2 linked regions of the Methyloterricola oryzae genome follow. The protein of the gene in region 1 interacts with the protein of each later gene in a pairwise test. Links are inferred from orthologs where the notes say so. Each region holds a gene or a part of one and is shown on either strand. Other genes may lie near its edges. The genes, in order: bioB and EK23_RS20545.

Region 1 (3,099 bases):
ATCTGGCCGCATTGCCGGAGGTGCTGCGACGATTGCCGGAAGCAGGCCTTTGCCTGCAACGGGCGGCGGTCGAAAAGCAGGAGGGCTATCTGACGGCGGCAGAGGGGAGCCAGGCCTGCGCCGAGGCGATACTGAGCGAGTCGGCCAGCGAGAAATCCCGTTAAACCGCCATTCAGGCCCTCGCGCAGGCCCAGGCTTCGATGCGTCGGGCGCCGGCCTTGCGCAGGACGCGGGCCAACTCGTTCATGGTGGCGCCGGTGGTCATCACGTCGTCCAGCACTGCCACATCAAGGCCCCGGTAATCGCCCAGCACCTTGAAGGCATTGCGGAGGTTGCGAGCGCGTTCAGCGGCGGACAACTCCGTTTGCGGAAGGGTCGCCCGGACACGAACGCAACCGCCCAGGTCCAGCGGCACGCCGAGCCGGGCGGAGACTTCGCGGGCGATCTCGATGGACTGGTTGAAGCCGCGTGAGCGATAGCGGGCAGGGTGCAGGGGCACCGGAATCAGGCATTGGGGCCGTTCGTCCCGTTGCGCCAGTCGGTCTGCCAGCAGGCTGCCGAGGACACGGCCGGCGGGATAGCGGGCGTGAAACTTGAGACCCTGGATCAGGTGGCGGACCGGTTCCTCGTAGCGGAAGGCGGCCACGCTGGCGTCGAACTGGGGCGGTTGGCGCTGGCAGGCTCCGCATTCCCTCGCGCTTTCGGAGCCCAGCGGTAGGCCGCAGCGAGGGCAGCACCAGCGGTTGTAAGGCAGGTCCAGGGCGCAGTCCCGGCAAAGATCGCGCCCGTCTGCGCCAGGGTCGCCGCACAGCAAGCAGGTGGGCGGATACAGCCAGTCCTGTATAATGCCTAACCAGCTGTTCATTCCCTGGGCCTGTTCTGATTGACAGCAGCCCGATACCTTGCACCGACGTAGTGGAGAGTCATGCGCATGCACCCATCCGAGTCCATTTCCAATGTAGACCATAGCGGCATTCATGCCGACGGCTGCCGTCACGACTGGCAACTGGACGAGGTGGCTGCGCTGTTCGAACTGCCCTTCATGGACCTGATCCATCGCGCCCAGACGGTGCACCGCGCCCATTTCGACCCGAACGACGTGCAGGTCAGTAGCCTGCTGAGTATCAAGACCGGCGCCTGTTCCGAGGACTGTGCCTACTGCCCGCAGAGCGCACGCTACGAGACCGGGCTCAAGCGCGAGGAACTGATGCCGCTGGAGGACGTGCTCCACGCGGCGCAGGCCGCCAAGCTGCAAGGGGCTTCGCGCTTCTGCATGGGCGCCGCGTGGCGCTCGCCCAAGGATCGCGACATCGAGAAAGTGGCGGCGATGATCAAGGGGGTGCGCGATTTGGGCATGGAAACCTGCGTGACCCTGGGAATGCTCACCGAGAACCAGACCCAGCGCCTCAAGGAGGCCGGGCTGGATTATTACAACCACAACCTGGATACCTCGGAAGAGTATTACTCGCAGATCATCAGCACCCGCACCTACCAGGACCGGTTGGACACCCTGAAGCGGGTGCGGGATGCCGGCATTCACGTCTGTTGCGGCGGCATCGTCGGCATGGGCGAGGATGAGCGCGACCGCGCCGGCCTGCTGGTGGAACTGGCCAATCTGCCACAGCACCCGGAAAGCGTCCCCATCAACCTGCTGGTGCAGGTGGAAGGCACGCCCTTGGCTGGTAGCGAGCCGCTCGATCCCTTCACCTTCGTGCGCACCATCGCCGTTGCCCGTCTGCTGATGCCGAAATCCCGGGTGCGCCTCTCCGCCGGGCGCACCGACATGAGTGACGAACTGCAGGCGCTGTGCTTCCTGGCGGGCGCCAACTCCATCTTCTACGGGGAGAAGCTGCTGACCACGGAAAACCCGGAAGCGGCCAGGGACCGTCGCCTGTTTGCGCGCCTGGGTCTGCGCATGTCCGGAGCGACCGCCGATGTCCTGAACGGATGAGGCCCGATGAGCTTCCCGGCAAGCTGGCCGCGATCGCCGAACAGGGGCTGATTCGGCGCCGACGCCTGGTGGCGGCCGAGTCCGGCGCGCGCGTCCTGGTGCAGGGGCGGGCGCTGGTCAATTTCTCCAGCAACGATTACCTGGGTTTGTCCAGGCATCCGGACGTGATCGCGGCCATGGCCCAGGGTGCCCGAGAGCATGGAGCCGGCAGCGGTGCATCGCATCTGGTGTGCGGGCACAGCACCGCCCATCATGCCCTGGAGGAGGAACTGGCCGACTTCACCGGCCGCGAGCGGGCCCTGCTGTTTTCCACCGGGTACATGGCCAATATGGGTGTGATCGCCAGCCTGTGCGGGCGGAACGAGCGCGTGTATCAGGACCGCCTGAACCATGCCTCCTTGCTGGACGGTGCCGCGCTCGCCGGCGCCCGCCTGATCCGATATGCCCACGCCGATGCCGGCGATCTCCGGCATCGGCTGGCGCAGGACGAGGCTCCGGGCAGTCTGGTGGTGACGGACGGCGTGTTCAGCATGGACGGCGATATCGCCCCGCTGCCGGACCTGGCGGAAGCTGCCGCGGCTGCCGGCGCGTGGCTGGTGGTGGATGACGCCCACGGCTTCGGCGTGCTCGGGACGGGGGGGCGCGGCTCGGTGAGCCACCACGGCCTGGGGCAGGCTGCCGTGCCGGTGCTGATCGGTACTCTAGGCAAGGCCTTTGGCACCTTCGGGGCCTTCGTCGCCGGCAGCGCCGATCTCATCGAATACCTGATCCAGAAGAGCCGCACCTACATCTATACCACGGCCTTGCCGCCCGCCGTGGCGGAGGCGACGCGGGTCAGCCTCCGCCTGTTGCGCGATGAGTCCTGGCGGCGCCAGCGGCTGGGCGAACTTATTGCGCGATTCCGCGCCGGTGCCATGCAACTGGGGCTGCACCTCATGGACTCGCCGACGCCGATCCAGCCGATTCTCTTGGGCGATAACGACGCCGCCCTGCGGGCGGCGGAATATCTGCGCGACCGGGGTTGCCTGGTCAGCGCCATTCGTCCACCCACGGTGCCGGCCGGCAGTGCCCGTCTGCGCGTTACGTTGACGGCCGATCATGAGCCGGAGCAGGTGGATGCGCTGCTGCAAGCGCTTCGCGAGTTTGCA
Region 2 (3,179 bases), on another replicon or contig:
CCGAGGAAGACCAGGGCCAGGGTGATCAGGGTCCAGCGCACCCAGCGCGGTTCGCTGAGGACCAGGCTGCGATGCGTGGCGCGCGCCGGTGGAGGGTTTGTCGTCATGGCGGCCATGGGCGAGTTTTCGGAATGGGAGTGGGGGGCGCCGTCGCCTCAGCGGCCACCGTGGCGGCGTTGGCCCCACCACTGCAGCAGGTTGATGGCGAACAGCAGCAGGAACGAGACCAGCAACATGGACACCGCCAGGGCGGTGGCCCCGGCATAGTCGTACTGTTCCAGCTTGGTGATGATCAACAGCGGGGTGATCTCCGACACCATGGGGATGTTGCCGGCGATGAAGATCACCGAGCCGTACTCCCCCACCGCGCGGGCGAAGGCCAGGGCGAAGCCGGTCAGAAGGCCCGGCCACAAAGTGGGGAAGATCACCTTGCGGAAGGTCTGCCAGCGGGTCGCGCCCAGGCTCATGGCGGCTTCCTCCAGTCCCGACTCGAAGTCTTCCAGAATGGGCTGCACCGTGCGCACCACGAAGGGCAGGCCGATGAAGGTCAGGGCCACTACCACCCCCAGGGGCGTGTAGGCGATCTTGATCCCCATGGGCGCGAGCAGGCTGCCCACCCAGCCCTTGGTCGAATACAGGGTGGCGAGGGCAATGCCGGCCACCGCCGTGGGCAGGGCGAAGGGCAGATCCACCAGGGCGTCCACCACTTTCTTGCCGACAAACTCGTAACGCACCAGCACCCAGGCCACCAGCAGGCCAAAGCCGGTATTGATCAGGGCCGCCAGCAGGGAGGCGGAAAAGGTCAGCTGGTAGGAGGCCAGCACCCGGGGCGCGGTGATCACGTGCCAGAAGGCATCGAGACCCAAGGTGGCGCTCTTGAGAAAGGTGGACGAGAGCGGGATCAGCACGATCAGGCTGAGGTAGAACAGGGTGAAGCCCAGGCCGAGATGGAATCCCGGCAGGACCCGGTGTCGTTTCGCGAAGATCATGAAGATAGCGTCGTTATGTGGGGCCTTTGAGGCCGGCAGCTGGTGCTGTGGCAACAGAGTACCCAAGTCGCTTTATTCTGAAAAAGATTTAGTTGATATCAGCTTATGCCATCCGCGCATAACAAGGCCCCATTGGGCATGGAGCCCTTCCCGGCCCGATTGGGCTATGATGGGGCCAGTCTCGATTGCCCCTGGATAGACCATGTGCCAGCTGCTCGGCATGAACTGCAACGTGCCCACCGACATCTGCTTTTCCTTCGAGGGCTTTCACGTGCGCGGCGGCCTGACCGATCATCACCGCGACGGCTGGGGCATCGCCTTTTTCGAGGGGCCCGGCTGCCGGGTGTTCCTGGATTCCAAGGCCACCATCGAATCGCCGGTGGCGGAACTGGTGCGGCGCTATCCGATCCGCTCCAAGAACGTGATCGCCCATATCCGCAAGGCCACCCAGGGGGTGATCGCCCTGGAGAACTGCCATCCGTTCCAGCGCGAGCTGTGGGGACGCTATTGGATCTTCGCCCATAATGGCAATCTGGAAGGCTTCGAGCCCCCAGTGGACGGCTTTCTGCCGGTGGGTCAGACCGACAGCGAGCGCGCCTTCTGCCTGATCATGAGCCAGTTGCGCGACCGTTTCCCCCAGGGGCATCCCGGCAACGAGGCCTTGTTCCGGGCCCTGGGCGAGATCAGCTGCGCCGTCGCCGCCCACGGCCTCTTCAATTTCCTGCTGTCCAACGGCGAAGTGCTGTTCGCCCACTGCTCCAACAACCTGCACTACCTGGTGCGCAAGGCGCCCTTCGGGCCCGCCCACCTCATCGACCAGGACCTGAGCATGGATTTCAGCCAAGTGGCCCAGGCCGATGATCAGGTGGCGGTGATCGCCTCCTTCCCCCTCACCGACAACGAGCCCTGGACCGCCATGCCGCCGGGGCAGTTGCTGATGTTCCGCGAGGGCGAGCCGGTGGCCGCCCTGCAGTGCCGGAGGCGCTAAAGCCCGGTCGCGCGCAGCGGCGGATCGGCCTCGGGCCTGTGCTCCCGGCGCTCGTAATAGCCCCCGGTCACCAGGTCGGCCCGCAGCAAGCGGGCCAGTTGCTCGTCCCGCTCCGACTCGATGCCTTCCACCAGGAACTGGGTGTCCAGGCTCTGGATCACCGACAGCAAGGTGGTCTTGCGCCGGGCGTCGTCCTCGTCGCGGCTCAGGCGGGCAAAAAAGCCCCGGTCCAGGCGCACGAAGTCGGGGGTGATGCGGTAGAGGAACTCGATGCAGTAGCGTTCGAGGAAAGCCTCGTTGGCCTGGTGGTCGAACTGGATGGCGGTGCCGTAGCCGCGCTGCTGGTAGTTCTTCAGGCCTTCCAGCAGGGCGGTCAGCTGCCGGTCATACAGCGGCGTCACCGGCACGGTGATGACCACCCGCCGCGGCGAGAGGCCGCAGCGGAAGATCACCTCCTCGAAGTAGGCCCCGTGGTCGCGCTTCACCCCCAGCACATGGCGCGGGTGCACATGCAGGAACAGATGCCCGCCCTCGTGGGAGACCGGAAGGTAGTTGAGCATGTGGATGGTGCGGCACAGCCGGTCCAGGTTGATGATGCTGCCCACGTCGGCGGCATGGAACACCCGCGCCGCGGTGGCCTGGCTGGTATCCGGCTCGAAGGCCTGCAGGGTGGCGTCGTGGCCGAACACCAGGCGCGGCGTGTCGGCGCGGCGGATGGGATGGAACTCCGTCGCCAGGCGCAAATCGCCGAAGCGGCTTTCCACCTGCCCGCCACGCAGGCTCAAGGGCGGGAACTTGAGGCCCTGCTCCGCCGTGATGCGTTGGTTGAAGTAATCGACTAGATCGTATAAAGGCATGGTCTTATCCTCCGAGAGTTGTGCCCTTCCAGCCGGTGAGGGGCGCCAAGCGGCCGCAGCCGCCCGCCGCCCCGGCAACGCAAGCCTTATTGGCTGTAGATCTGATCGAACACCCCGCCATCATTGAAGTGGGTGGTCTGTGCCTTGTTCCAGCCGCCGAACACCTCGTCGATGGTGAACAGGCTGACCGGCTTGAACTGGCTGGCATGCTTGGCCAGCACCGCCGCATCACGCGGGCGGTAATAGTGCTTGGCGGCCAGTTCCTGGCCTTCCGGGCTGTAGAGGTACTGCAGGTACTCGCTGGCGGCCTTTTCCGTGCCCTTCTTCTTGGCCACGGCGTCCACC

Evidence for each region.
Region 2: the proteins of bioB (region 1) and EK23_RS20545 interact in binary tests that used the Escherichia coli proteins (3 or more experiments, as listed by UniProt). The link is inferred for Methyloterricola oryzae from one-to-one orthologs.

The regions. Positions count from the first base shown.
Region 1 is NZ_JYNS01000001.1:297,800-300,898, reverse strand. The notes cover bases 158-2,941. They hold bioB (biotin synthase BioB), read left to right. Parts: upstream 158-931; coding sequence 932-1,951; downstream 1,952-2,941. Other genes in these bases: bioF (8-amino-7-oxononanoate synthase), read left to right, coding at 1,948-2,941; EK23_RS01285 (ComF family protein), read right to left, coding at 173-865; EK23_RS01290 (spermidine synthase), read left to right, coding at 158-164. In the rest of the region: more of EK23_RS01290, read left to right, coding at 1-157; more of bioF, read left to right, coding at 2,942-3,099; pimeloyl-ACP methyl ester esterase BioH, read left to right, coding at 3,099-3,099. UniProt on the Escherichia coli protein: Catalyzes the conversion of dethiobiotin (DTB) to biotin by the insertion of a sulfur atom into dethiobiotin via a radical-based mechanism.
Region 2 is NZ_JYNS01000035.1:120-3,298, reverse strand. The notes cover bases 221-3,084. They hold EK23_RS20545 (class II glutamine amidotransferase), read left to right. Parts: upstream 221-1,191; coding sequence 1,192-1,977; downstream 1,978-3,084. Other genes in these bases: EK23_RS20540 (EAL domain-containing protein), read right to left, coding at 1,974-2,834; cysT (sulfate ABC transporter permease subunit CysT), read right to left, coding at 221-989. In the rest of the region: sulfate ABC transporter permease subunit CysW, read right to left, coding at 1-107; more of cysT, read right to left, coding at 156-220.